2 regions of the Brachybacterium sp. SW0106-09 genome follow, and region 2 is predicted to be linked to the other one. Evidence: predicted binding sites of a transcription regulator. Region 2 holds the regulator's gene; the other holds the start of a gene.
What was found. The regulator HrcA, encoded in region 2, represses chaperone genes, less so after heat shock. The targets are predictions, from matches to a motif close to TTNGCACTCGNNNNNNNCGAGTGCNAA.

Region 1 (14,358 bases), on a different contig from region 2:
GCTGTGGGGGATGATCGCCTCGGTGCTGCTGGCTCTGCTGTATCTCGTGCTCAGCGGGGCGGAGATGGGAGCGGGCGAGCAGATCGCGATCCTCGCGGCTGGCACCGCCACCTTCGTCTTCGCGCCGATGGCGCACCTCTTCTCCCGCTGGGTGCGCGAGGTGGGCGCCGAACCGCTGCGACTGCGCGCGGTGCCGGTCATCGGCCTCGTGGTGCTCGCGGCGATGATCGCCGGGAACATCGCGCTGAGCACCGGGCTCGACGTCGGCTGAGCGGCGGAGACGGACAGGGTCGGCGGTCGGGGCCGACGCACCTCAGCCCAGCAGCCGCATGACCCGTGCATCGGAGCCGGCGAGCGCGGCGCGGTCGAAGGTGGCGCCCGCGGCGAGGAGCTCGTCGGCCCCGGTCGCCTCGAGCACCCGCTCCACCCGAGGCCGCAGGCTCGCGGGGCTGCCCGCCCACGCCTTACCGAGCCCCCTCTCCACCCGGTCGCGCTCGCGCGAGGAGAGCCCCTGTGCCCGAATGCGGGCCGGGTCCTCCAGTGGAGGGAACGCGCCGGTCTCCCGGGAGCGGACCATCGCCCACACCTCGGGGAGCGCGAGCTCGCGGGCCTCGGCGTCGGTGTCGGCCACCAGCAGGTCCATCGAGACCATCACGTGCGGGACGCTGCCGCGGTGCGGGCGGAACTCGCGGCGGTAGGCGGCGACGCGCTCGCCCACGTCGTCGGCGTGCAGGACGGGTCCGCCGAGCACCACGCCGAGGCCGAGCCGGGCGGCGATGCCGAGCCCGGCGCCGGTGGCGAGCAGGTGCATCGGCGGGGGCTCCGTCGCGACGGGCCGGGCGGTGAGCGGCGCGGCGCCCTCGAGCAGGTCGCGCACCTGCCCCACCTCGGCCGCGAAGTCCTCCGTGCTCGCCTCGGTGCGTCCCATTGCCTCGCGGACCGGGGCGGTGAAGCCGAGGGAGCGGCCGAGCCCGAGGTCGATGCGTCCCGGCGTGAGCGCCTCGAGCATCAGGAACTGCTCGGCGACGACGAGGGGGCGGTGGTTCGGCAGCATCACCCCGCCGGAGCCGAGCCGGATCCGCGCGGTGCGCTGCCCGATCGCGGCGAGCAGCACGGCCGGGGCGCCGCTGGCGATGCCCGGCACGGTGTGGTGCTCGGCGACCCAGAAGCGGCGGTATCCGAGCTGCTCGGCGGCGACTGCCCGCTGGACGCTGTCGGCGAGGGCGGCCTGTTCGTCGCGGCCGGCGCGCGTGCGGGAGCGGTCGAGCAGGGAGATCCTCATGTCGCCGGGAACGCATCCGGGGTGCGGAAGCTTCCCGCCGACGGGGTCGAGAACCTCTCACCCTGCGCCCTCCCCGCCCCACGCCCGCGTCGATAGCCTGAGCAGTATGAACGCTCCTCACGTGCCCCTGTCGATCCTCGATCTCGTCTCCATCTCCGACGGCCAGAGCACCCGCGACGCCATCGCCGCCTCGATGGAGGGCGCGCAGGTCGCAGACCGTCTCGGCTACGAGCGGTACTGGTTCGCCGAGCACCACAACACCGACTCCCTCGCCTCCTCGGCGACCTCGCTGCTGATCGACCGCGCCGCCTCGATGACGAAGCGGATCCGCGTCGGCTCCGGCGGGATCATGCTCCCGAACCACTCGCCGCTGGCGGTGATCGAGCAGTTCGGCACCCTCGTGCAGTTCCACGGCGACCGGATCGATCTCGGCCTCGGCCGCGCGCCCGGCACCGACCAGCTCACCGCCCAGCTGCTGGCCCGCACCTCCGCCGAGCCCGGCGCCTTCATCGCCGCGGTCGAGCAGATGCGGGACTGGTCCCGTGAGGTGCCCGCCTCCGGTGGACTGCCGATCACCGCGGAGGTCGCCCGCGGCACCGAGGTGCCGATGTGGATCCTCGGCTCGACGGCGAACGGTGCGCGCCTGGCGGCGCAGCTGGGCATGCCCTTCTCGGTCGCCTCCCACTTCGCGCCCTTCCAGTACCTGCATGCGCTGGAGACCTACCGCGCCCACTTCGACCCCGACGCCACCTCCGCGCAGATCGAGCAGCCCCACACGATGGTGGGCGTGAACCTCGTGGTCGCCGAGACCGACGAGGAGGCGCAGCGCCAGTTCACGACCCTGCAGCAGATGTTCCTCGGCGTCGTCACCGGGCAGCGGCAGAAGATCCAGCCCCCGCGGGACATCACCGAGGTCGCCCCGGAGCACCTCCTGCAGAAGGTGGACCAGACCCTGTCGATCAAGGCCGTCGGCTCCCCCGCCACCGTCGTCTCCCAGCTCGAGGAGATCGTCGCCGCGACGAAGGCCGACGAGCTGATCCTCACCGCCTACCACTACGACCCCGCGGACCGGCTGAAGAGCCTCGAGCTGCTCGCCGAGGCCTGGGGGCTCTGAGACCGCCGCTCCCCGGCCCCTGCCCTGCCGCCCCGGGTCCCGGCACCTGGTAGATATGGCGCCGGGGACGAAGGGGGAGCCATGGACGACGAGAGACCGACGCATGGTCCGGCGGGCCGCAGTGCGCGGGCACGCCGACCCTCGCCGCGAGGCACCGCCCAGCGCGCGACCGCCCGGGCGCTGACCGGCGCGCTCCTCGCCGCGGCGCTGCTCGGCGGCTGCGGCCCGCTGGGCGGCGGCACCGACCGGGACGAGCCCGACTGGGTGCGGGACGAAGCGTCCGAGCGGTACTACCAGCCCGATCTCGTCCTGCACTCCCCCGAGCTCGTCGAGGAGCACTTCCCCGTGCTCGAGACCGTGGGAGCGGTGACGATCGCCGAGGGCCGGTTCACCGACCCGTACGAGAGGGTGCCGTTCCCGGCCCAGGACGACTACTGGTGGCAGGCGGTGATCGAGCTGGAGCCCGCGCAGGTCGACGAGCTCGTCTCCGACACGGCGGCGGCCGGCGCCTCCGACCACGGCGGGGCGGGCGCGCCGGAGCCGGTCTCCGAGGACGAAGTGCTCGCCGCGCTCGTCCCCACCCTCGAGGGCGAGGTCCAGGACTGCCCGGGCGGCTGGGTCGACGTGTCGCCCGCGCTCGCCCAGGAGAAGGGACCGGACGTCTCCGACGCGGGCGACCTGATCGAGCTCACCGCCGTGTGCGCGGGCGGATCGCAGCTGCTCACCTCGGCCCGCGACATGTGAGGCGGGACGGGAGGCGCGTCAGCGCCCCGTCGGCTGCACCCGCGCGGTGACCGTCGCATGGTCGCTCGCCGCGCGGCCCTCGTGCAGCGGAACCCGGGCCGCGTACTCCTCGACGACGAGGTCACGGACGAGGATCCAATCGATCCGGATCCCGCCCGTCTCCGGCGTGCCGTAGTCGGGGAAGGTGCCGATGTCCTCCCCCACCTGCGCGGAGGCGACGTCGTGGGCGTCCTCGAAGCCGGCGTCGCGCAGCACCCGCCACGGGATGCTGTCGCCGCCTGCGGCGTTGAAGTCGCCCAGCAGCACCACGGGCGCCCCGTCGGCCGCCTCGCGCAGGTGCTGGGCGAGCAGTCCCGCGCCTGTCGCCCTCGCCTCGTGCCCCTCGTGGTCCAGGTGCGTCACCGCGGCCACCAAGTCGTCCCCGCTCTCCCGGTCCCGAACCCGTGCCCACACCGCGATCCGCGGGCACATCGCGTCCCAGCCCGTCGACCCGATCCGGTCGGGCTCCTCGGAGAGCCACAGCTGGTCCCAGTCCAGCACCTCGAACCGGTCCCGGCGCAGCAGCAGGAGGTTGTGCTCCCCGCGTCCGCCTCCTTCACGGCCGATGCCGAGGCGCAGGTGGGTGGCGGCGAGCGTCTCGTCGATCACGGGGATCTGCGAGGCGAGCACCTCCTGCAGGCCGACGACGTCCGCGTCGGCCTCGCCGAGGAGCCGGGCGAGCACCGGGGCCCGCTCGGGCCAGTGGTCGGCCTGACCGGGGAGGGTGCTCTCGTCGTGGTACCGGATGTTCTGGGTGAGGAGCGAGAGGGCGGGCGGCTGCGCGTCGGTGGGTGCCATCGCTCCATCCTCGCGCACGACGGGCGCGGCCCGACGCGGCAGGGCGTGTCCCGTCGCGGTTCCGCTCCTGCCATGCTGAGGACATGACGACGCCGTCGGCCGCCGCCCCCGCGGAGCCCTCCTCCGCCTCACGCCTAGCGCTGTTGCCGGCGGTCGGGGTGTCCGCCTCCGCGTTCCTGCTGTTCGCCCTGCAGCTGGCAGGCTGGGGTCACCTGCTGCTGGCCCTCAGCCTGCTCGGCGCGGTGCTCGTCTCCCGGGAGCTCGCGAAGGACCTCGCGCTGATCGGGATCGGGATCGCCATCGTCTCGACCACCTCGGTCGTCGCCTCGGTGGACTGGGACCGCTTCCTCACCATCGGCGCCGTGCTGCTGCTGGCGGTGCTGGTGCCGGCGGCGGTGGACCGTCTGCTGCTGCGCCGGCGCGCGATCCGGTTCCCGCTGCGCACGGGCGAGCCGTGGACCCGCCTCGAGAAGGGCTACATCGTGGCCGTGCCCTTCCTGGGCTGGCTGATCCTTCCGTTCTACTTCATCACCTCGGGCGTCTACCGCAACTGGCCGCACCTGGCCGACGGCGGGGAGGTGGCGCGCTTCTTCGCGGGCGTGAACTTCGTGGGCACCTGGGACGAGCTGTTCTTCATCTGCACCTGCTTCGCGCTGCTGCGCCGTCACTTCGGGGTGTGGACCGCGAACCTGCTGCAGGCGACGATCTTCGTGTCGTTCCTGTGGGAGCTCGGCTACCAGGCCTGGGGGCCGCTGCTCACCGCGCCCTTCGCGCTGCTGCAGGGCTGGCTGTTCGCCCGCACCGGCTCGCTGCTGTACGTGCTGATCGTGCACCTGCTGTTCGACGTGGTCGTCTTCCTCGCGATCGTGCACGCCCGTCATCCGGGTGCGATCCCGATCTTCCTCGTCTGACCGGCCGCGGACCGGCCGGCGCGTCCTCGCCGGCTCCGCCGCACCTCCTCGTGCTCCTCTCCCGCCCCTCGCGGCCCTATCCCACCCCCTCGGGGCTGTTCCCCACCTCCTCGGGGCGCTGCCCCACCCCCACGCAGCCCTTCCCCGCCCTCTCGCGGCCCGGGCATGGTCAGGTCATGGCGCAGGGCGTGCCACTACGGCATATATGCCGTAGTGGCACGCCCTGCGCCACCGGCCGACCACGCCCGGACCGGCAGTGCCCCGGCTGACCCTCGAGGACGACCGGGCCGGCGGCGGACCCGGACTGCGAGACCCCGACGGCGAGGCCCGTGAGGGAGGGCCCGGGCGGCGAGGACCCCGCCGCCCGACCCTTCCACGAGGGGGCGTCGTCACCGGCGAGCATGTCGTCGCCGCGCGCGGCGCGCACGAGGTCCTCGAGGGCGACAGGGCGATGAGCACGCCCGCGATCGGCAGGGCCAGATACATCTGCCCCACGGTCACCGGCAGGCCCGGGATCGCCTGGTCGAAGGAGATCGACATGCCGCGGATCCCGCCCCAGACCAGGCCCAGCAGCGCGAAGACGAGGACGGAGAGCTCCACGAGCACGGACGTGACGCGCTGCGCGGCCGCTCGTTCGTGCACAGGGCGGAATCGTCCTCCGGCGCTCCGGTGGAGACGATCAGCGGACCTCGCTGAGACGTACCCGGACGGTCCGCGGGTCCGCGTCGTCGACGAGCACCATGCGCTCGAAGGCGGTCCCCTGTATCGACGTCTCCTCGGGCGGCGGGGCGAGGTCCGCGCTCTCGAGGACGCCGACCGCCGTGGTCGGCATACCGTCCGGCACCGTCGTCGACGGCGCCGGGTCCTCGGCTTCGTCGTCGCATCCGAGGAGCGACAGCAGCAGGCCCGTTCCCGCCGCGGCGAGGACTCCTCGTCGCGGCACCGGGTCGCTCACGCGCTCCACCCGTTCCCTGCCACGGCATCGAGAGCAGGACACGTTGCCACCCATACGGTGGCGGGGTCGCCGTCGTCGATGAGGAGATACCGCTCCAGTTCCAGCCCTGCGGGTTTCGAACGGCTCAGCCTCCAGGTGGTCGCCTCGTCGAGCAGCTCCGACGTGCGTCCCGAGCTCTCTCCCAGCCGCTGCGCGAAGTCCTGCAGCTGGCCGGTGTCTGCTCCGTGGAACATGGTTCCCCTCCGTGTGACGTTGATGTCTCCCCCGCACCCGACCATAGGCGCCGGTGCCCGCCGCAACCATGGGGAGTACTGCCCATTCCCGCCTCCACGGACAGCGACGAGCCCCGACCCTCGTCAGAGGATCGGGGCTCGTCGAGCGCTCGGGTGGAGCGGCAGGTGATCAGGAGATCACATCATGCCGCCCATGCCCCCCATGCCGCCCATGTCGCCGCCGGCGGCCGGGGCCTCGGGCTCCGGCTTGTCGGCCACGACGGCCTCGGTGGTGAGGAACAGGCCCGCGATGGACGCCGCGTTCTGCAGCGCGGAGCGGGTCACCTTGACCGGGTCGATGATCCCGGCCGAGACCAGGTCCTCGTACTCGCCGGTGGCCGCGTTCAGGCCCTGGCCGACGGGAAGGTTCTTGACCTTCTCCGCCACGACGCCGCCCTCGAGACCGGCGTTGACCGCGATCTGCTTGAGCGGTGCCTCGATGGCGACCTTGACGATGTTGCCACCGGTGGCCTCGTCGCCCTCGAGGGCGAGCTTGCCGAAGGTGTCCGCACCGGCCTGCAGCAGCGCGACGCCGCCACCGGCGACGACGCCCTCGTCCACGGCGGCCTTGGCGTTGCGCACGGCATCCTCGATGCGGTGCTTGCGCTCCTTGAGCTCGACCTCGGTCGCGGCGCCGGCCTTGATGACGGCGACGCCGCCGGCCAGCTTCGCGAGGCGCTCCTGGAGCTTCTCGCGGTCGTAGTCCGAGTCGGAGTTCTCGATCTCGGCGCGGATCTGGGAGACGCGGCCGGCGATGCGGTCGGCGTCGCCGGTGCCCTCGACGATGGTGGTCTCGTCCTTGGTGACGACGATCTTGCGCGCCTGGCCGAGCTGCTCGAGACCGGCGGTCTCCAGCTTGAGGCCGACCTCCTCGGCGATGACCTGGCCACCGGTGAGGATGGCCATGTCCTCCAGCATCGCCTTGCGGCGGTCGCCGAAGCCGGGGGCCTTGACGGCCACGGACTTGAAGGAGCCCTTGAGCTTGTTCACCACGAGCACCGCGAGGGCCTCGCCCTCGACGTCCTCGGCGATGATCGCCAGCGGCTTGCCGGCCTGGATGACCTTCTCCAGCAGCGGCAGCAGGTCCTTGACGGAGGACACCTTGGAGGAGAGCAGGAGGATGTAGGGATCCTCGAGCACGGTCTCCTGGCGCTCGGCGTCGGTGACGAAGTACGGCGAGATGAAGCCCTTGTCGAAGCGCATGCCCTCGGTGAGCTCCAGCTCGAGGCCCATGGTGTTGGACTCCTCGACCGTGATCACGCCCTCCTTGCCGACCTTGTCGAGGGCCTCGGCGATGAGCTCGCCGATGGCCGGGTCGGCCGCGGAGATGGCGGCGGTGGAGGCGATCTGCTCCTTGGTCTCGATCTCCTTGGCCTGCTTGAGCAGGGTCTCGGAGACCGCGGCCACGGCCTGGTCGATGCCGCGCTTGAGCGCGATCGGGTTGGCGCCCGCGGCGACGTTGCGCAGGCCCTCCTTGACCAGGGCCTGGGCGAGGACGGTGGCGGTGGTGGTGCCGTCGCCGGCGATGTCGTCGGTCTTCTTGGCGACCTCCTTCACCAGCTCGGCGCCGATCTTCTCGTAGGGATCGTCGAGCTCGATCTCCTTGGCGATCGACACGCCGTCGTTGGTGATGGTGGGGGCGCCCCAGGACTTCTCGAGCACGACGTTGCGACCCTTGGGGCCGAGGGTGACCTTGACGGCGTCGGCGAGCTGGTTCATTCCCCGCTCGAGGCCGCGCCGGGCCTCCTCGTCGTAAGAGATGAGCTTGGCCATTGTGGAATCTCTCCCGTGTCTGTGATGTCCACCCGGCCCAGTGCCCGCGACGGACGGGAGCCGACTCCGTGTTCATGTCCCACGGCGCCGACGCCCTCACGGGGCCGGAATGTTCAGGTCCCGGTGCGCGGAGGCGATGTGCGCGAGGGCTGTCACTCCCGTGCACCGAGTGCCAGATCATCATAAGCACTCTGCCCCTGAGAGTGCTAACTCTCCGCGAGGAGCGGACACGGCCCCGTCGTCCGGCCCGGACGTCGTCGGCGGTCACCCTCTCCGAACGGAGCCGACGGGCGGGCACCCCGCCCGGCGCGCACACGCGGACGCGCCGCCCCTCCCTCAGGAGGAGCGGCGCGTCGCGGGGCCGCAGGGGCGTGCGGGGAGGGGTCAGCCCTCGCCGCCCTGATCACCCTGGTCGCCGTCGCCCTCGCCGCCGCCACCGGGCTCGGTGACCGCGATGAAGGTCAGGGGCGAGTCGTACTCGTCGCTCTGCCGCGCCTCGCCGGCGCCGACCTGCTCGGCGAGTGCCTGGGCGGTGTCCGCATCTGCCTCGTCGCGGTAGAACACGACGGGCTCCTGCTGGGGGCTGTCGGCGGTGGCGACGCTGACGTCCTCCCAGCCCTCGCCCTGGAGCTCCTCCTGCCAGGTGCCGGCGAGGCCGTTGATGCTGCCGGCGTTGATCACCTGGACGGGCACGGAGAGGTCGGGCTCCGGGGCGGGCTCCTCCGAGGGGCTCTCCTCGGGGGCGGCCTCGCTCGAGGCGCTCTCCGACGCGGAGGCCGGGCCCTCGGCGCCGTCGTCGCCGCCGCCCATGCCACCGATCACGAAGAGCAGCACCACCAGCAGCACCACGGCCGCGCCGATGATGATGATGTACAGCAGGTTCTCCCGCCAGAAGGGGAGCTCGGCGCGGTGGGCGCCGTGGAAGGTGACGGCGTCCGCCTCGTCGTCGAATCGGTCCGGCGGGTAGGGATACTGGGAATCAGCCACGGACCCATTTAACATGGTCGACCCGGATCGGGGGTGGAGCACACGCCCCGGAGACGGATGGCTCAGGCCACGCGATGGTCGCCGCCGAGGGAGGCGCCGCCGTCCTCGGAGGTGCGCCGGGCGCGGAGCCGGTTGACGACGGCGGGGGCCGCGCGCAGCGCCGCCGGCTCGTCGAGCAGGGCGTTCAGCCGCACGTAGTAGGCGACCTTCGACAGGCCGATCTCCTCGCGGATCGCCCGCTCCTTCGCGCCGACGTAGCGGAAGGTGCGCCCCTCGAGCGCGAGGATCCGCCGGTCCCGCTCGGTGAGCGCCCCCTGCGGCCCCGGCAGCGCGACCTCGGACGGCACGCGCTCGGACGCCGTGCGCTCCGACGACATGCGCTCCGACGACGGGACGTCGGAGGGGCGCGCGTCGGCGCGGGCGGGCTCGTCGGAGGCGGAGGGCATGGACCGAGGCTACGCACCTGCGACCGCTCCCCCGGGCTGCCACGCCGCCGCCCTGCGCAGGTCGTGAGGGATGCCTCGCCGGGAGGGGCCGACGCGCCCCGACGGCGCCGCGCGCGGATGGTTGACTGCCTCCATGGCTGCTCCCCTGACCGAGATCATCGCCCCAGACTGGGCCGAGGCCCTCCGTCCCGTCGAGAACCGCCTCCACGAGATCGGCGGCTTCCTGCGTGAGGAGGTCCGCGCGGGCCGCGGCTACCTGCCCGCCGGCGAGGCGGTGCTGCGCGCCTTCGCCCGGCCGATGTCCGAGGTGCGGGTGCTGATCGTCGGCCAGGACCCGTATCCCACGCCGGGTCACCCGATCGGTCTGTCCTTCGCGGTGGAGCGGCACGTGCGCCCGCTCCCCCGCTCCCTGACCAACATCTACAAGGAGCTCGAGAGCGATCTCGGCATCGTCCCCGCCGCGCACGGCGACCTCTCCTCCTGGCAGGACCAGGGGGTGCTGCTGCTGAACCGGGTCCTCACCGTCGCGCCCGGCGCCCCGGCCTCCCACCGACGTCGCGGCTGGGAGGAGATCACCGAGCACGCCATCCGCGCCCTGGTGGCACGCGGCGGGCCGCTCGCGGCGATCCTCTGGGGCCGCGACGCGCAGTCGCTGATCCCGCTGCTGGGCGAGGTTCCGCATGTGGCGAGCCCGCACCCGAGCCCGCTGTCGGCCTCCCGTGGCTTCTTCGGCTCCCGTCCCTTCTCGCAGGTGAACGCGCTGCTCGAGGCGCAGGGAGCCGGACCCGTGGACTGGCGGATCCGGGACTGAGGCCGGGCTGGGACCGGATCCGGTCCGAGAGCGCGCCGGTCCCGCCGCGGGGGCGGGCCCCCGGCCTCGCGCCCGACGGGGCGGGAGGAGACCGCCCGGTCCGTCGGCCTCCCAGGGCCTCGCACGACCGCGCCGGACACTACTGTGGGGGCATCGCGTCCGCCGTCCCAGCCGCCGTGGAGGTCCCGATGCCCCTGAACCCCGCCCAGTTCTCCCCGCAGGGCCCAGGGGTCGACTACGACCCGCACTGGTACCGCAAGGCCGTGTTCTACGAGGTGCTGGTGCGCGCCTTCGCCGACGGCAACGGCGACGGGACCGGGGACTTCACCGGGCTCATCGAGCGCCTGGACTACCTGCAGTGGCTCGGCATCGACTGCCTGTGGCTGCCGCCCTTCTTCGCCTCCCCGCTGCGGGACGGCGGCTACGACATCTCCGACTACGAGCAGGTGCTGCCGGAGTTCGGCTCGATCACCGACTTCGAGCGGCTGGTCTCCGAAGCGCACCGGCGCGGGATCCGCGTGATCATCGACCTGCCGATGAACCACACCTCCGACAAGCACCCCTGGTTCCTCGAGTCCCGCTCCGACCCCGAGGGCCCGTACGGGGACTTCTACGTCTGGTCCGACACGGACGAGAAGTACCAGGACGCGCGCATCATCTTCGTGGACACCGAGGAGAGCAACTGGTCCTTCGACCCGGTGCGCCGGCAGTTCTTCTGGCACCGCTTCTTCTCCCACCAGCCGGACCTGAACTTCGAGAACCCCGCGGTGCGCGAGGCGATGTTCGAGGTGGTGCGCTTCTGGCTGGACAAGGGCATCGACGGGTTCCGCGCCGACGCGATCCCGTACCTCTTCGAGGAGGAGGGCACCGACGGGGAGAACCTGCCGGCCACCCACGAGTTCCTCGCCGAGCTGCGGGAGTTCGTGGACGAGAGCTGGCCGGGCCGCGTGATCATCGCCGAGGCGAACCAGTGGCCGGCCGACGTGGTGGAGTACTTCGGCACCCCTGAGCGGCCCGAGTGCCACATGTGCTTCCACTTCCCGGTGATGCCGCGGCTGTTCTACGCGCTGCGCGAGGGCAGCGCCCGGCACATCATCGACATCCTCGAGGACACCCCCGAGATCCCCGCCGGTGCCCAGTGGGGCACCTTCCTGCGCAACCACGACGAGCTGACCCTCGAGATGGTCTCCGGCGAGGACCGCTCGGCGATGCTCGGCTGGTACGCGCCCGACACGCGGATGCGCGCGAACGTCGGCATCCGTCGGCGCCTGGCGCCGCTGCTGGACAACTCCCGCTCCGAGCTCGAGCTGATCCACGCCCTGCTGCTCTCCCTGCCCGGCTCCCCGTTCCTCTACTACGGGGACGAGATCGCGATGGGCGACAACATCTGGCTCGAGGACCGCGACGCGGTGCGCACCCCGATGCAGTGGACCCCGGACCGCAACGCCGGGTTCAGCGAGAACACCGACCCGGGCAAGCTCTACCTGCCGGTGATCCAGTCGCTCGTCTACCACTACTCGACCACCAACGTCGAGGCGCACATGGCCCACTCCGGCTCCCTGCTGCACTTCGTGCGGTGGGTGCTCGCGGTGCGCAAGGAGCACGATGCCTTCGGGCTCGGCGCGTACCGGAACATCCCGGCGGACTCCGAGCGGGTGCTCGCCTTCACCCGCACCTACGACGGCGCCGAGCACGGCGAGGACGCGGAGTGGCACGCCGAGACGCTGCTGTGCGTGTTCAACCTGTCCTCCCAGCCGGTCACCGCGAGGCTCGAGATGACCGGGATGGACCGGCGCACCGTCCGGGACCTCTTCGGCGGGCACGAGTTCCCGGCGGTGGACGAGGCCGGCACCCTCACCCTCACCCTCGGCGGGCACGGCGTCTACTGGCTGAAGGTGCGTCCGCTGGACGCCCACGGCGAGCCGATGACGACCACCACCGCGCTGCCGGTGATCGGCGCGGACTGAACCCGCCCGCGCCGACGGGGCGTCAACTGCGTCACGGCGCACGAGACGCCCGTCACATCGTCCGCGGGCGAGGTGAGAGGCTTCGGGACGAGGAGGTCGACGCAGGTCATCCCGCATCCCGGGAGGCCCGACGGGCGGGCCGCGAGGACCCGATGACCTGCGGGTCACCGCTGCGAGGGGCCGCCTCGCAGTGCCTCGGAGCGCGCCGGTGTGCCATTCTCATGGATCGGCAGGCCGCCCCCGCGAGCCGCGAGCGCCCTGCCGTGACCCCGTAAGGAAGGGAGAGCACGGTGGCAGAGCACCGTTCGACGGCGGAGGAGGCGGCCGATCCGGGCACGAGTCCGGAACGCCTCCTCGAGCTCACCGAGAAGCACCCCCAGCTGCATCGGCTGATCGTCATGAACCCCTCGGCCCCCGAGGTCGCGCGCCAGTGGATCCTGGCCACGAACCAGTGGGCGAAGCAGGCCTACGAGGCCGGCACCCTGCAGCCCGACGAGGACGACGACCTCGACGAGGGCGAGCCCACCCAGCTGCACCAGGTGGTCCCCGACGAGGATCGGGCGCCCGAGGAGTCGGCGTGGACCGCCGCGCAGGAGTCGCAGGCTCCCGAGGAGCGGCCCGCGTCGGCACCGCAGGCCGATCCCGACGACAGCGCCTCCGCCTGGGACGAGGTCCCCGAGGCGCTCGTCTGGGGGACCGCCGCCGGAGCGACCGGCGCCGCCGCGGCCGGCGCCGCGGGTGCGGGAGCCGACGCCTCCGCCGACGAGCGCCCCGGCACGACGCCGCCCCCGGCCCCGCCCGCGCAGCAGGCCCCCGTGGGCGGGCCGGCGCCTGACGCGCAGCCGTCGCCCTCCGCGCAGAGCCCGACCGAGGGCACCTCCTCGGTGCGGCTGTCGCCGAAGGCCTCCGTGGTCCCGCTCGGCGCCGCCCCGGCCGCGCAGACGTCCCCGTCCGCTCAGGCCTCTCCGGCATCGCAGGCCTCGCCCGCCCCGCAGGCCGGTCCGTCGACCCGGCAGATGCCGGCCGTCGCCGCGTCCGCCGCCGCCACGGGCGCCGCCGCCTCCGCCGCGCAGCATCCGACCGCCGCTCAGGGCCCCTCCGGACAGCAGCAGTACCCCTACGGGGAGCAGGCCCCGGTGTCCCCGGGTCCGGCGTCGCAGGGCCCCGCCTCGGCCCCGCCACCCGTCGGCCGACCGCCCCAGGACGAGGACGATTCCGACGACGGCAGCCGGAAGCGGGCCCTGATCGCCTGCGGCGGCTGCCTCGTGCTCGCCCTGATCCTGCTGCTCGTGATCGGACTGGGCGCCCGCGCCCTGTTCGCCCCCGACGAGGGGCAGTACCAGCGCGACAGCTCGACGACCAGCGCCGAGGCCGCTCCGGAGGAGACCACCGAGGAGACGACCGAGGAGACCACCGAGGATCCCGTCTCCCCCGCCCCCGAGGGCGCCGAGGAGATGTCCGAGCTGCGCTCCCCCACCGGGAACATCAGCTGCCAGCTCGAGGAGGACTCCGTCTCCTGCTCCCTCGTGGAGCGGGACTTCTCCGAGGCGGGGCTCGAGGACTGCGAGAACGGCCCGTTCTCGATCACCGTCGCGGGCGAGGACGCCGAGCGCGCCTGCGGCACGTCCTTCCTCAGCGACTCCGCGCCCACCCTCGAGTACGACCGCAGCGCCAAGCGCGGCGACGTGGCGTGCACCAGCCGCTTCGACGGGATGACCTGCTGGAACGTCATGACCGGCAAGGGCTTCACGGTGAACAAGGTGTCCTACGAGACGTTCTGACCCACCGGGCCCGCCCCGCACGCACGAGCCCCTCGCCGGAGTGATCCGGCGAGGGGCTCCTCGCTGCGGGGCTGCCGCACGGCCCCGAGGGGACCGGGGAGCGAGCTGGAGACGGGAATCGAACCCGCAACCACCTGTTTTTCGGTCCAACAGTCCCGTAGGGTCCGGCATCAGCCCAAAACTCCTTCCGACCTGGCTTTTACGACAGCGAGTCACACCCGGGAACTTCGGTGACAGCGACAAAGTAGCCCTGAAAGTAGCCCCGTCCAGGCCGACGAGACAGGGGAGGTTGCCATGCTGTGACGTGTTCATACCCGCCGAGCGGTACCTAGCGCCGCTGTCCAGAAGGGAGCGATGACAGCTACGCCAGCGATGTGAACGGCAGAGCGGCCGCTCCGGCCTGGGAAGAGCATGCAGGCGGAGGCGATTACTGGCACCCTCGCCACCGCGGCCATACCGCTCGCACCTCAGTCGCTCA
Region 2 (13,914 bases):
TCGTCGAGGATGATGAAGGCGTCGTTGAGGGTGCGGCCGCGCATGTACGCCAGGGGCGCGACCTCGATGGTGCCGGCGCCCATCAGACGCGGGATCGACTCGGGGTCGAGCATGTCGTGCAGCGCGTCGTAGAGCGGGCGCAGGTAGGGGTCGATCTTCTCGTTCAGCGAGCCGGGAAGGAAGCCGAGCCGCTCGCCCGCCTCGACCGCGGGACGGGTGAGGATGATGCGGTTGATCTGCTTGGAGAGCAGCTTCTGCACCGCCATCGCGACGGCGAGATAGGTCTTGCCGGTGCCGGCCGGACCGATCCCGAAGGTGATCGTGGAGCTCTCGATCGCCTCGATGTAGCTCTTCTGCCCCATGGTCTTGGGGCGGATGGTGCGGCCTCGCGACGAGAGGATCGTGCGGGAGAGCACCTCCTCGAGCTTGCGGCCGCTCGCCCGGTCGTCGCCGAAGAGGTTCGCGGCGCGCTGCACGGCCTCGGCGGTGACGGGCTGGCCGGTGCTTGCCAGCTCGATGAGGGAGCGCATGATGTGCTCGCCGCGGCGCAGCGCGTCGTCGGTGCCGCGCAGGGTCACCTGGTGTCCGCGCACGTGCACGTCGGTGTCGGGGACAGCGTCCTCGAGGGCGGCCAGCGCCTGGTCGTTCTCCCCGAGCACCTGGAAGGGGCTGAGATGGTCGGGGATCGCCAGCTTCCGCTCGCGCACCTCGGGGGCGCGTCCGGGAGCCGGGCTGAGGGGGTCTGTCACAGTTCTCCTTCTGCGAGCGTCCCGCCCGCGAGGACGTGCGCGTGCACGTGGAAGACGGTCTGTCCGGCGCTCGCGCCGGTGTTGAAGACGAGGCGGAAGTCGCCGTCGGCCTGCTCGGCGGCGACCTTCGCGGCGACGGTGGCGGTGTGGGCGAGGAGCGCGGGGTCCTCGGCGAGCTCGGTCACGTCGCGGCGGTGCTCGCGCGGGACCACCAGGACGTGGACGGGCGCCTGCGGATGGAGGTCCTTGAAGGCGATGACCTTCTCGTCCTCGTGGACCCGATCCGAGGGGATCTCCCCGGCGAGGATCCGGCAGAAGATGCAGTCGGGATCGTGACGCAGTGTGTCGTTCCGGTTGACGCTCGTACCCATGGTCGCGAGTCTACGGGAGCGACGAACACCACCCCTCCTTGGGGAAGCCCCTGAAAGTATGAGAAGTTTAAAGGACTATGACGAAGCTCGGAATCCTCCTCAGCAGTGCCCGCCCCAACCGAGTCGGCGAGAAGGTGGCCCAGTGGGTCAGCGCCTCGGCCTACGGCCGCTTCGAGATCGACCTCATCGACCTGCGCGAGGTCGCCCTGCCCTCCTTCGACGAGCCCTCCTCGCCGAAGTCCGGCGCCGAGAAGACCACCGACCACGGCCGTTCCTGGGCCGAGCGGATCGCCGCGCTCGACGCGATCGTGATCCTCACCCCGCAGTACAACGGCGCCTACCCGGGCGCCCTGAAGAATGCGATCGACTTCCTGTTCCACGAGTGGGAGAACCTGCCCACGATCCTGGTCGGCTACGGCTGGGGCGCCGCGAACGAGGTGCTGCCGCTGCTGGAGACCCTGATGGGCCGCGTGGGCGCCGACGTCGTCGGCTCCGTGGGCCTCGGCTTCCGCGAGGACCTCTCCGTCGAGGGCGAGCTGTTCGTCACCGAGGAGAAGGCCGCCGCGCTGGAGACCGCGCTGGCCGCGCTCGAGACGAAGGTGCTCTCCCCGGTCGGCTGATAACCGCTCCCTCACGTCGCAGGACCCCGCCGGCGCCGAGCGTCTGCGGGGTCCTGTCGTCGGCGGGGTCCGCCGGTGGGCTCAGCCCCAGCGGCCGACGAGCGCGCTGAGCACCGCGAGGGCTGCGGGGCCGGCGGTGGAGGAGCGCAGCACCTCGGGGCCCAGCAGCACGGTCTGGGCACCGGCCTCGCGCAGGGCGGCCAGCTCGGATTCGTCGATCCCGCCCTCGGGGCCGACGACCACGACGATCTCCTCGATGCCGGCCTCGCTCGCTCCGCGCAGCTCCTCGGCGAGGCTCATCACGCCGACGGACTCCTGCTCGTGCAGCACCAGCACGAGCGTCCCGTCGGCCGCGCGGACGCGCAGGTCCTCGACGAGCGCGCTCGTGGTCAGCGGGGCGTCGACGGCGGGGATGCCGGGCCGACGGCACTGCTTGACGGCGGCGCGGGCGGTGCCCTCCCACTTCGCGCGGCCCTTGGCGAGCTTCTCCCCCCGCCATACGGAGACGGAGCGCTTCGCGGTCCACGGGACGATGCGGTCGACGCCGAGCTCGGTCGCGGACTCGACGGCCTGCTCGTCGCGGCCGCCGGTCGCGAGGGCCTGCACCAGCGCGAGTCGGGGCAGACGCTGCACAGCCGGGGACGGGTCCGCGAGCAGGCGCAGGTCGAGCGCCTCCTTGCGGGCGGCGGTGACCTCGGCGAGGACCTGTCGGCCGGGGGCGTCGGTGAGGAGCAGCTGCTCCCCCACCCCGATCCGGGCGACCTTGGCCGCGTGGCGGCCCTCGTCGCCGGCGAGCTCGAGCTGGTCTCCCTCACGGGCGGCGGCGAGGGCCTCGTCGAGGATCAGGAAGCCGGGCGGGGTGGTGGGCACGGGCTCTCCCGCCTCAGAGGTTCAGGCGCTCGCGGAGCTTCGCGAACGGGCCGCCGTGGTTCTTGGGGCGGGTGGCCTCGTCGCCGCGGAGGGCGGCGAAGCGCTCGAGCAGCTCGCGTTCCTCGTCGGTGAGCGCGGTGGGCACGTCCACGTCCAGGACCACACGGATGTCTCCGCGGCGCTCGCGGCGCAGCGGGGTCACGCCGAGGCCCTTGAGGACGATCTCCTCGCCGGGCTGGGCGCCGGGACGGATGTCGAGCTCCTGCTCCCCGTCGAAGGTCTCCAGCGGGATCGTCGCGCCGAGCGCGGCGGTGGTCATCGGCACGGAGACCGTGGTGACCAGGTCGTCGCCGGCGCGGTCGAACATCTCGTGGTCCTTGACGGACAGCTCCACGAAGAGGTCGCCGGAGGGGCCGCCGGCCTCGCCGGTCTCGCCCTCGCCGCGCAGCTGGATACGGGTGCCGTTCTCGACGCCGGAGGGGATGCGCACGGTGACGGTGCGCTCGGTGGCGGTGCGTCCGTGGCCGGAGCAGCCGGTGCAGGGGCTCTCGATCACGTCACCGTGGCCCTCGCAGGTGGGGCAGGGCGCCATCGTGACCATCTGGCCCAGCAGCGACTGCTGGACGCGCTGGACGTGGCCGGAGCCGTTGCAGGCGGTGCAGCGGGTGGGGCTGGTGCCCGGCTCGGCGCAGGAGCCGGAGCAGCGCTCGCACAGCACGGCGGTGCGGAAGGTGACCTCCTGCTCGGTGCCGAAGACGACGTCGCGCAGCTCGATCTTCACCCGGCGCAGCACGTCGCCTCCGCGGCGCTGGCGCGGGACGGGTCCCTGGGTGCGCCCGCGCATCCCGGAGGCTCCGGCGAACATGTCGAAGATGTCGTTGAAGTCGAAGCCGGCGCCGCCGCCGGGGAAGCCGCCCATGCCCGGACCGCCGCCCATGTCGTACTGGCGGCGCTTGTCCGCATGGGAGAGGGTCTCGTACGCCTGGGAGACCTTCTTGAACTTCTCCGCCGCCTCCGGGTCCGGGTTGACGTCCGGGTGGAGGGTGCGGGCGAGCTTGCGGTACGCCTTCTTGATCTCCTCGGTCGAGGCGTCGCGGGAGACGCCGAGCAGCTCGTAGTAGTCGTCGTTCACAGGCGTGGGTCCTTCACAGGGGGTCGGAGGTCGGTGACGGCCGGCGACGGGCGCGGAGGCCCGCCGGCGCGGTCATTCGAGGAATCGGGAGATGTAGCGGGCGATCGCCTGGACGGTCGAGATCCCGGCCGCGTAGTCCATGCGGCTGGGGCCGAGGATCGCGAGGTGGGAACCGGCGCCGTAGCCCGCGCCGACGAGCGCGGCCTGGTGCAGCGCCCGGTCGTGGAGCTCGGAGCCGATCCGCACCTGCACGTCCCCCGGGGAGACGTGCATCTCGGTGAACAGGCGCAGCAGCACCAGCTGCTCCTCGAGGACGTCCAGCAGCGGCTCGACGTCGCGGGCGAAGTCCTCGGCGGAGCGGGCGATGTTCGCGGTGCCCGCCATCATGATGCGGTCCTCGGCGCGGGTCGCGGCCAGCGCGGTGAGCGCCTCGGCCACCTCCGCGGCGGCGGGCCGCTCGGGGACGGGCAGGGACTCGAGGTAGTCCGTCAGCGGGCCTGCGAGGTCGGTGACCTCCCGGCCGGCGACGGCGCGGTTCAGCTGGTCGCGCAGCGCCGCGTAGTACTCGGCGGGGCGGCCGGCGATGACGGGGACGGTGCGCTGGTCCACCCGCCCCGACTCGGTGATCAGCACGACCAGCAGCAGCGAGTCCGCGACCTTCACGAGCTCGACGTGGCGGATGCGGGCCTGGCGCCGGGCCGGGTACTGCACCATCGCGACCTGCTGGGTGAGCTGGGCGAGGAGGCGCACGGTGCGGGCCAGGAGCTCCTCGACGTCCCCCGCGTCCTCGAGCAGGGCACGGATCGCCCGCTTCTCGGCGGTGGAGAGGGGCTTGACCATCGCGACGTGGTCGACGAAAGCGCGATATCCCTTGTCGGTGGGGATGCGGCCCGCGGAGGTGTGGGGCTGATGGATCAGCCCCTCCTCCTCGAGGACGGACATGTCGTTGCGGACGGTCGCCGCGGAGACGCCGAGCTCGTGCCGCTCCAGCAGCGACTTCGAGCCGACGGGTTCGCGCGTGGAGACGTAGTCCTCGACGATGGCGCCGAGGATCTGGAGCTTGCGGTCGTCCATGTCGTGCACCTCCTGCCGCGCGGTCCGGCACCGGGGCGTCCCGGCGCCCGGGTCTCCCTGGACATTGGCACTCTCCCATGCCAAGTGCCAATCGTACGCGTCCGCGGCGTGCTTCGCAGGGAGGCGTTCGCCACGGGGCTACAGTGTCCGCCGTGTCCACCCCGCCTGCTCGCTTCCCCGACCGGTACGGCGCCGATGTGCTCTCCTCCGGTCCGCCCGCCCATCACCGCCGCCGCCCCGTCGGCCGCGAGGTCCCCGCGCAGCGCGACCTCGTCGTCGAGGAGGCCTCGACCGGCTTCACCGGCGCGATCACGCGCGTGGAGAAGACGGCCGGGGAGCTGATCGTCGAGCTGGAGGACGGCCGCGGCCGACGCCGCACCTTCCCGCTCGGGCCGGGCTTCATGATCGACGGCCAGCCCGTCGTCCTCACCCGCCCGCAAGCGGCGCAGAAGGCGCCTGTCCGCAAGCGCTCCGCCTCCGGCTCGGTGTACGTCGAGGGGGCGAAGGCCCGCACCGCGCGTGCGTCGCGGATCTGGGTCGAGGGCACCCATGACGCGGAGCTGGTGCAGAAGGTGTGGGGCCACGACCTGCGGATCGAGGGCATCGTCGTCGAGCAGCTCGAGGGCGCCGACAACCTCGCCGAGCGCGTGCGCGAGTTCGGCCCCTCCCCCGGCCGCCGGCTGGGAATCCTGGTGGACCACCTGGTGAAGGGGTCGAAGGAGTCCCGCATCGCGGCCGAGGTGATGGCCCTGCCGGGCGCTCGTGGGAACGTCACCGTGCTCGGCCACCCCTACGTCGACGTATGGCAGGCCGTGAAGCCCGCGCGCGTGGGACTGAAGGAGTGGCCGCACATCCCCAAGGGGACGGACATCAAGGTCGGCTCCCTCGCCGCGCTCGGCTGGCCTCACGAGGACAAGGCCGACATCGGCCTGGGCTGGAAGCGGATCCTCTCCACGGTCCGCTCCTACGCCGATGTCGAGCCGACGCTCTCGGGGCGCATCGAGGAGCTCATCGACTTCGTCACCGTCGACCAGGGGTGACTCCGCCGCGGCACGGGACGTCGTCGCGGGCCGTCGACGCCGCCCGACGGTGCGTGCACGCGGTCCGGGTCGGCGGCCCTCGGGAGCCCACCAGGGGGATATCCCCCAGCGGATTCGGCGGACCGCCGCGCTGACCGCGGGGTCCCCGGCTCGTTAGGGTGAACCCGTCACCCGAGACGACGGCCCCCGCGCCGACCGAGACGAAGAAGGATCCCATGAGCCAGACTCCGCATCCGCACGACCCGTACGGCACCGAGCCCGGCACCCCCACCTCCGACTCGCTGCCCGAGCAGCCTGCCGAGCGCCCGGCCTCGGACCACCTCGACATCGACGCCCCTGCCGCCCCCGCGCCGCAGGAGCAGGGCAGCGCGACCTCGGACCCGGCAGAGCATCCCTACGATCCGTTTGCGCAGTCCGCTCCCAGCGCGCAGCCGGCCCCCGCCGCGCAGCATGATCCGTTCGCGCAGCAGGACCCCTACGCGCAGCCGGGCTCCGCTCAGCAGGCGGATCCCTACGGGCAGTCCGCGAGCTCGGCCGCTCCGGCCGCGGCGCCGGCCTCCCCCTACGGGGCGCCCTCGCCGTCCCAGCCCTCCGCGCAGCCGGCCCATGCCCAGCAGCCGTACGGGCAGCAGCAGGCTCCGCATGCCCAGCAGCACGCTCCCTACGCCGCCCACGGACAGACCTCAGCCGGAGGAACCATGAACCCCGACCAGACCCCCGCCCACGTCAAGGGCGTCTTCGACGGCCCGCTGATCGGTCAGCCCACCACCGAGTCCGACACGAAGCTGTGGGCGATGTTCGCGCAGCTCTCGGCGATCGTCGGCTATGTGATCGGCGCCGGCTTCCTCGGCTGGCTCGGCCCGCTGATCATCTTCCTGGTCTACAAGGACCGCAACCGCTTCGTCCGCTACAACGCGGCGGAGGCGCTGAACGCGGCGATCGCGACCCTGATCGTGGAGATCGCGCTCGCCATCGTCTTCACCATCATCACGGTCATCACCTTCGGCTTCGGCTCGGTGCTCTTCGCCCTCATCGGCGTCCCGGCGCTGGTCCACGTCGTCTTCGCCATCATCGGCGCGGTGAAGGCCTACCAGGGCGAGTGGTGGAACTACCCCGTCAACATCCGCCTCGTGAAGTGATCCACTTCCACAGCGTCTGAACCTCGGCCGACGGCCGGATGCAGGAGCCCCCGGGAGTCGCTCCCGGGGGCTCCTGCATGTCGGGGCGCGGGCGGCCGACCTCGCGCACCACAACCGGATGCCGCGCGCCGGAACCGGATACCGCGCGCCCGGGCCGGACGCCGCGGGTCAGGACTCGACGCCGCGGGCCGGGTCCTGCCGCACGGCGCCGCGGCCCGTCACATCCAGTTCACGCCGTCCTGCTCGAACTCGGCGAGGCGGTGGCGCGCCATTCGCCGCAGCAGGTCCTCCGGCATCGGCGTGTCGTAGGGGAGCTTCACGCTGCCCTTGCCGGTCTCGAGCCCCTCGAGCTCCGCGGCGAAGGCCTCCTTCGCGCTCGGGGTGACGGTGAAGTTCGCGTGCGCCTTGTGAGCGCTGATGGCGAGCAGGATCGTGCCGCGGGGGTGGACGAAGGCGGGGCTGCCCCATTTGATCGCCTCGGTCGCCTCGGGCAGCTCCTCGCGCACCAGGTTCCGCAGCTCGGCGAGGCGAGTGCGGGCCGGGTCCTCGAGGGCGGCGAGGTACTCGTCGATCGTCGTCGGGCGGGATCCTGTCGGTGGCGTCATGCGGACAGTGTGCACCTCGGTGATCCGTGGGACCAGTGGATCGACGACGAGAGAGCACGGCTGCCGGGGCAGAGAGCAGGAGGAGGCTCGAGCTCGAGGGGCTCGGTCATCGAGATCGTTCCGCGGCCGACGGGTCTCAGGGCACGAGGTCGCGGATCACCGCGTCGGCGAGCAGACGCCCTTCCCTGGTGAGGACCGCGCGGCCTGCGGCGAGGGCGTCGGGATCGAGGTGGCCCCGATCGCGGTGCACCTCGAGCATCGAGCGGTTCTGCTCGGGCACGACGTCGACGGCGAGGCCGTCGGCGATCCGCAGCTCGAGCATGATGCGCTCGACGAGCCGGTCCTCGGCGGCGACCTGCTCGCTGTCCGCGACGGGCAGTTCGCCGGAGGCGAGCATGCGCGCGTAGCGGCTGGGATGCTTCACGTTCCAGGAGCGCAGTCCGTCGCGGTGGCGGTGGGCGCCGGGTCCGATCCCCCACCAGTCCCCGCCCTTCCAGTAGGCGAGGTTGTGGCGGGAGCGGTGCTCGGGGGTGCGGGCGAAGTTGGAGACCTCGTACCAGGTCAGGCCCGCCTCGCACGTGAGGTCGTCGACGAGCTCGTACTTGTCGGCCATGTCGTCGGGGTCGGGCGCCTCGATCTCGCCGCGGCGCAGCTGCCGGGCCATGGCGGTGTTGCCCTCGATGATCAGCGAGTAGGCGGAGAGGTGGTCGACCTCGCAGGCCAGGGCCGCGCGCACGGAGGTCTCGACGTCGGCGACGGTCTCCCCCGGCGTGCCGTAGATGAGGTCCAGGCTCACCTGCAGCCCGGCGTCCTTCGCCCACTGGACCACCTGCGGCACCCGGTCGGGGTCATGGGTGCGGTCCAGGGTCGCGAGCACCGACGGGATCGCGGACTGCATGCCGATCGAGACGCGGGTGATCCCGCCGTCGGCCAGGCGCGAGAGCGAGGCGCGGGTGACCGAGTCGGGGTTCGCCTCGGTGGTGACCTCGGCGCCCTCCGCGAGCGGGATCAGGGAGCGCAGGTGGTCGAGCATCCGCACGAGGTCGTCGGCGGGCAGGAGGGTGGGGGTCCCGCCGCCGAAGAAGACGGTGGAGATCTCCTCGTATTCGTACCCGGCCGCGCGGTCCGCCGCGAGGGTCAGGTCCATCTCGGCCATCGCGTTGTCCGCGTACTCGGCCTGGGACCCGCCGCCGCCCAGCTCGGCGTTCGTGTAGGTGTTGAAGTCGCAGTACCCGCAGCGCACGGCGCAGAACGGAACGTGGATGTAGGCGGAGAGGTCCTTCACGACCGTCACAGCCCGAGACCGAGACCGAGGCCCCGTCCGGTGGAGCGCAGCCGCTCCGGGAAGTCCTCGCGCTCGCCCGCTCTGGCGAGCGTCTTCTGCGCGGCGCCGACGAGGGTCTCGTACAGCACGGTGCCGCTCGCCTCCGCCCAGTCGAGCAGGGCGCGGGCCTGCGCGGCGTCCAGTCCCCGGAAGGCGTCGGCGATCGTCACGCCGTGGTCCGCCCGCTCGAGCACCTCGATCGCGTCGCCGGCGCGCACCTCGCCCTCGACGAGCACGCGGAAATAGGCGCCGGCCCGGCCCTGGTCGGTGAAGGCGCGGCCCCAGCGGCGGTCCCCCATCCAGGCGGCGAAGGTGCCGCAGGGGTTGCGGGGGCAGGTCGCCTCGAGCTCTGCGCCGCCGATCCGCCAGCGCTCCCCGATCACCGTGTGGTCGGTGTCCTGGCCGACGGTGGCGAGGTTCTCGCCGAAGAACCCGTCGGGCAGCTCGTGGCCGAGCGCGGAGGCGTAGGCCTCGCGCACCTCCCGGGAGTAGGCGTAGACGGCCTTGAAGATCCCGCCGTGGTGCTCACGGTCGCCCTGCACGTCGCCGAGCACGCCGTGGGTGAGGAGCGTGACGGGCCCGTCGGCCGGGCGCTTGTCGATCCCGCTCATGAGGGAGCGCTCGCGCACCTCGAAGAGCTGGGCGACCGTGCACACCGCGCCGAGCCGGCCGCCGCCGGGTTCGAAGGCGACCTCGAGCGGGTCGAGGCGGCGCGGGGCGGTCTCGGGCAGCGGGCCGGGCGCGGTGCTCACTTCTTCTTCTTCTCGTCCTTCGAGGGCTCGGAGGCGTCGGAGGAGAGCGCGGCGATGAAGGCCTCCTGCGGCACCTCGACGGAGCCGATGTTCTTCATGCGCTTCTTGCCCTCCTTCTGCTTCTCCAGCAGCTTGCGCTTGCGGGAGATGTCGCCGCCGTAGCACTTGGACAGCACGTCCTTGCGCATGGCGCGGATGTTCTCGCGGGCGATGATGCGCGAGCCGATCGCGGCCTGGATCGGGACCTCGAACTGCTGGCGGGGGATGAGGTTCTTGAGCTTGCCGGACATGTCCACGCCGTAGGAGTAGGCCTTGTCGCGGTGCACGATCGCGCTGAACGCGTCGACCGGCTCGCCCTGCAGGAGGATGTCGACCTTGACCAGGTCCGCGGTCTGCTCGCCGGAGACGTCGTAGTCCAGCGAGGCGTAGCCGCGGGTCTTGGACTTCAGCTGGTCGAAGAAGTCGAAGACGATCTCGGCCAGCGGCAGGGTGTAGCGCAGCTCGACGCGGTCCTCGCTGAGGTAGTCCATGCCGCCGAGGGTGCCGCGCTTGGACTGGCACAGCTCCATGACCGCGCCGATGAACTCGCTGGGCACGAGGATCGTCGCCGAGGCGACGGGCTCGCTGATCTGGTTCACCTTCCCCTCGGGGAAGTCGGAGGGGTTCAGCACCTCGATCTCGGTGCCGTCCTCCATCACGATCTGGTAGACCACGGAGGGGGCGGTGGAGATGAGGTCGAGGTCGAACTCGCGCTCGAGTCGCTCGCGGATGATCTCCAGGTGCAGCAGGCCCAGGAAGCCGACGCGGAAGCCGAAGCCGAGGGCGGTGGAGGTCTCCGGCTCGTAGACGAGCGCGGCGTCGTTGAGCTTGAGCTTGTCCAGCGCATCGCGCAGCACGGGATAGTCGGAGCCGTCGATCGGGAACAGGCCCGAGTAGACCATCGGCTTGGGATCGGCGTAGCCGGCCAGCGGATCGGTCGCGCCGCGCACCGAGGTGGTGATCGTGTCGCCCACCTTGGACTGGCGCACGTCCTTCACGCCGGTGATGAGATAGCCGACCTCGCCGGCGCCGATGCCCTGGGTGGGGTGCGGCTCCGGGGAGCTCACGCCGATCTCGAGCAGCTCGTGGTGGGCGCCGGTGGACATCATGTCGATCCGGTCGCGGGCCTTGAGGAAGCCGTCGACGACGCGCACGTAGGTGACGACGCCGCGGTAGGTGTCGTAGACGGAGTCGAAGATCATCGCGCGGCAGGGGGCGTCGACCTGTCCCTCGGGGGCGGGCAGGGTGCGCACCACGTGGTCGAGCAGCTCGGGCACGCCCACGCCGGTCTTCCCGGACACGCGCAGCACGTCCTCGGGGTCCACGCCGACGAGCTGGCCGATCTCGGCCGCGTACTTCTCGGGCTCGGCGCCGGGCAGGTCGATCTTGTTCAGCACCGGGATGATGGTCAGGTCGTGCTCCATCGCGAGGTACAGGTTCGCGAGCGTCTGCGCCTCGATGCCCTGCGCGGCGTCGACCAGCAGGATCGCCCCCTCGCAGGCGGCGAGGGAGCGGGAGACCTCGTAGGTGAAGTCCACGTGCCCGGGGGTGTCGATCATGTTCAGGGCGTAGTTGACGCCCTCGACCTGCCAGGGCATGCGCACGGCCTGGCTCTTCACGGTGATGCCGCGCTCGCGCTCGATGTCCATCCGGTCGAGGTACTGGGCGCGCATGGCGCGCTCCTCGACGATCCCGGTGATCTGCAGCATCCGGTCGGCCAGCGTCGACTTGCCGTGGTCGATGTGGGCGATGATGCAGAAGTTGCGGAGCCGCTCCTGGGGTGTCGACGCGGGAGCGATGTCCCGTGCCTCATCGGCAGCGATCCTCGGGGTCACCGGCATTCGTCCTCTCGTCGATGGTGTGCCGAGCGCGCATGCGCCGGGCATCGGTCCATGGTCTCATGTGCCGCACGCGCCGCGGCGTCCCGCGGGCGGCCGACGGGCCGACGTCACAGCGAGGCCGACGGGATCACCCGGCCGGGCGCCCGTCCCGGAGGAGAGCACCGGGCCGGGACGATCACCGCCCGTCGGCCTCCCCCGCGCCCGCCAGGCGCCGCCCGGCCCGCGGCACACCACCGGGGAAGGTGAGGGGCAGCGCCGCGGCCGTGCCGGGGTCGCGGCCGTCCATCGCCTGCACGTGCACGTGCGGCTCCATGCTGTTGCCGGAGTTCCCGCACCGGGCGAGCACCTCCCCCGCCGCGACCCGCTGTCCGATGCCCACGGCGATGCTGCCCTGCTGCAGATGGCACAGGACCACGAACGCCGCCCGGCCGCCGCGGGCGACCTCGAGGACGACGTGGTTCCCGGCGAGTCCCTGCCAGCCCCGGCGCAGTCGACGCCGCTGCGTGAGCGCGTAGAGCACCGACGGCAGACCGCGATGGGCGCGATGGTCGGCTTCCCCGTCGTGGACGTGCCGGACGGTCCCGTCGGCCGGGGCCAGCACCTCCAGGCCGAAGCCGACGAAGTGCTCCGGCGGCTCGGGCAGCAGGAACGACATCGGCGTGAACGGCGCCGTCCGGCCCCGGTCGTCGAGGGGCACCAGGTCGATCGCGCACGTCGAGGCGCCCAGCGTCGTCCCGTGGCTGGGGACGCGGTCCGCCGGGCTGTTGCGCACCAGCGCCGCCCCGCGCAGCGGGCTCACGAGCCCCAGCGGGCCCCTCTCCCCTCTCGCCGCGCTCACCCCTGCTCCCCGGCGGGCTCAGGCGGCGGGGTGGAAGTAGGTGGTGCCCAGCGATCTCGTGACGGCGCCGGTGACGCGCTGGAGCTGCTCCATCTCGTCCTCGAAGTCCTCGGTGATGTCCTCGAGCTGGCGGAAGCGCAGGCTCGCGAGCGCGCGGCCGACGATCCTGCGGCCCGGCTCGGCGGTGCCGAGGCGGTCGAAGCTGTTGCCGTGGAGCTTGGCGAGGGTCTCGAGCGCCTCGTCGATCTCGCTGAGGCAGTACGCGACCGAGCGCGGGAAGATCGAGTCCAGCAGCAGGAACTCGATCGCGCCGGAGACGCGCACGCGGCCGCGATAGGAGCGGATGTACGCCTCGTGCGCGCTGCAGGAGCGCAGCAGCAGCACGGTCGCCGCGTCGGAGGTGTCGGAGAGGTCGTGGGCCTGGAGGTTGCGGGCGAGCATGTCGACCCGTTCCAGCAGCTGGCCCACGCGCAGGAACAGCCATGCCTCGTCACGGGTCATCGACGCGTCCAGCAGGCCGTTGACCATGGCGCAGCGGTCCTTGGCGAACTGGAAGGCGCCGTGCATGCGGGAGGGCCGCACGACGCGGGGCATGCCGAGGGTGGCGGTGTTCAGCGACTCCCACACCTCCGTGGACAGCGCCTCGCGCACGCCGCGGGCGTTCTCCCGCGCGGCCTGGAGGGCGCCGGCGACGGAGGAGGGGTTCGCCCGGTCGGTGACCAGGCGCTCCAGCACCCGCTGCACCGTCAGGTCCTCGGCCTGCACGTCGGTGACGCCGAAGATCCCGTACACGCCCGCGCAGGAGTCGACGGGGTCGAGGGAGGCGTCCTCGGTGATCGACTGGAGCGACACGCCGAGGATGCGCGCGGCCTGGTCGGCCCGCTCCACGTAGCGGCCGATCCAGAACATCGCGTCGGCGATCCTACTGAGCATCATGGCGGTCCTCCTCCTCGTCGTCGGCCTCGATGATCGGGATGGCGGAGGTGACCGGGTCGGGCTCGACCTCCCGCTCCTCGCCGTGCTCCTCGCGGGGGTCGTCGAACTGGTCGCGCGTGTCGTCGGTCGGGTCCTCGATCCCCTCCTCGTCCTGGTCGGCGAGACCCGAGGCGGCGGCGCCGGGGCGGCCGGCGGCGAGCACCCAGGTGTCCTTCGAGCCGCCGCCGCGGGAGGAGTTCACGATCATCTCCCCGCTCGGCAGGGCGACGCGGGTGAGCCCGCCGGGCAGCACCCAGACGTCGTCCCCGCTGTTCAGGGCGAAGGGGCGCAGATCCACGTGGCGGGGCTCTGGCCCCTCCTCCACGAGAGTGGGGATGGTGGAGAGCTGGACGACGGGCTGGGCGATCCAGCCGCGCGGATCGGCGCGCAGCCGCCTCCGCAGCGCGTCGAGCTCCTCGTGCGTGGCGGAGGGGCCGATGACGATGCCCTTGCCGCCGGAGCCGTCCACGGGCTTGACCACGAGCTCCTCGAGCCGGTCGAGGACCTCGACGAGGGAGTCGGGCTCCTCGAGCCGCCAGGTGTCG

Region 1: groL (chaperonin GroEL) is a predicted target of HrcA. The motif match lies at 8,072-8,098, and genes of this name have one in related genera.

The regions. Positions count from the first base shown of each region.
Region 1 covers NZ_BCAK01000030.1:14,655-29,012, forward strand. The annotation lists gene Y09_RS12615 (hypothetical protein) at 1-271, shown strand, start outside; gene Y09_RS12620 (MsnO8 family LLM class oxidoreductase) at 314-1,282, opposite strand; gene Y09_RS12625 (LLM class flavin-dependent oxidoreductase) at 1,389-2,396, shown strand; gene Y09_RS12630 (hypothetical protein) at 2,478-3,140, shown strand; gene Y09_RS12635 (endonuclease/exonuclease/phosphatase family protein) at 3,159-3,977, opposite strand; gene Y09_RS12640 (CPBP family intramembrane glutamic endopeptidase) at 4,061-4,888, shown strand; gene Y09_RS12645 (hypothetical protein) at 5,568-5,843, opposite strand; gene Y09_RS12650 (hypothetical protein) at 5,840-6,076, opposite strand; gene groL (chaperonin GroEL) at 6,254-7,888, opposite strand; gene Y09_RS12660 (LytR C-terminal domain-containing protein) at 8,273-8,875, opposite strand; gene Y09_RS12665 (DUF3263 domain-containing protein) at 8,938-9,321, opposite strand; gene Y09_RS12670 (uracil-DNA glycosylase) at 9,455-10,132, shown strand; gene treS (maltose alpha-D-glucosyltransferase) at 10,321-12,099, shown strand; gene Y09_RS12680 (hypothetical protein) at 12,390-13,880, shown strand.
Region 2 covers NZ_BCAK01000001.1:31,140-45,053, reverse strand. The annotation lists gene Y09_RS00190 (PhoH family protein) at 1-749, opposite strand, end outside; gene Y09_RS00185 (histidine triad nucleotide-binding protein) at 746-1,120, opposite strand; gene Y09_RS00180 (NADPH-dependent FMN reductase) at 1,198-1,740, shown strand; gene Y09_RS00175 (16S rRNA (uracil(1498)-N(3))-methyltransferase) at 1,822-2,610, opposite strand; gene dnaJ (molecular chaperone DnaJ) at 2,624-3,742, opposite strand; gene hrcA (heat-inducible transcriptional repressor HrcA) at 3,815-4,816, opposite strand; gene Y09_RS00160 (DUF3097 domain-containing protein) at 4,960-5,856, shown strand; gene Y09_RS00155 (DUF4870 domain-containing protein) at 6,072-6,995, shown strand; gene Y09_RS00150 (iron chaperone) at 7,214-7,600, opposite strand; gene hemW (radical SAM family heme chaperone HemW) at 7,737-8,894, opposite strand; gene Y09_RS00140 (MOSC domain-containing protein) at 8,891-9,676, opposite strand; gene lepA (translation elongation factor 4) at 9,673-11,556, opposite strand; gene Y09_RS00130 (M23 family metallopeptidase) at 11,732-12,394, opposite strand; gene Y09_RS00125 (alpha-E domain-containing protein) at 12,413-13,330, opposite strand; gene Y09_RS00120 (circularly permuted type 2 ATP-grasp protein) at 13,317-13,914, opposite strand, start outside.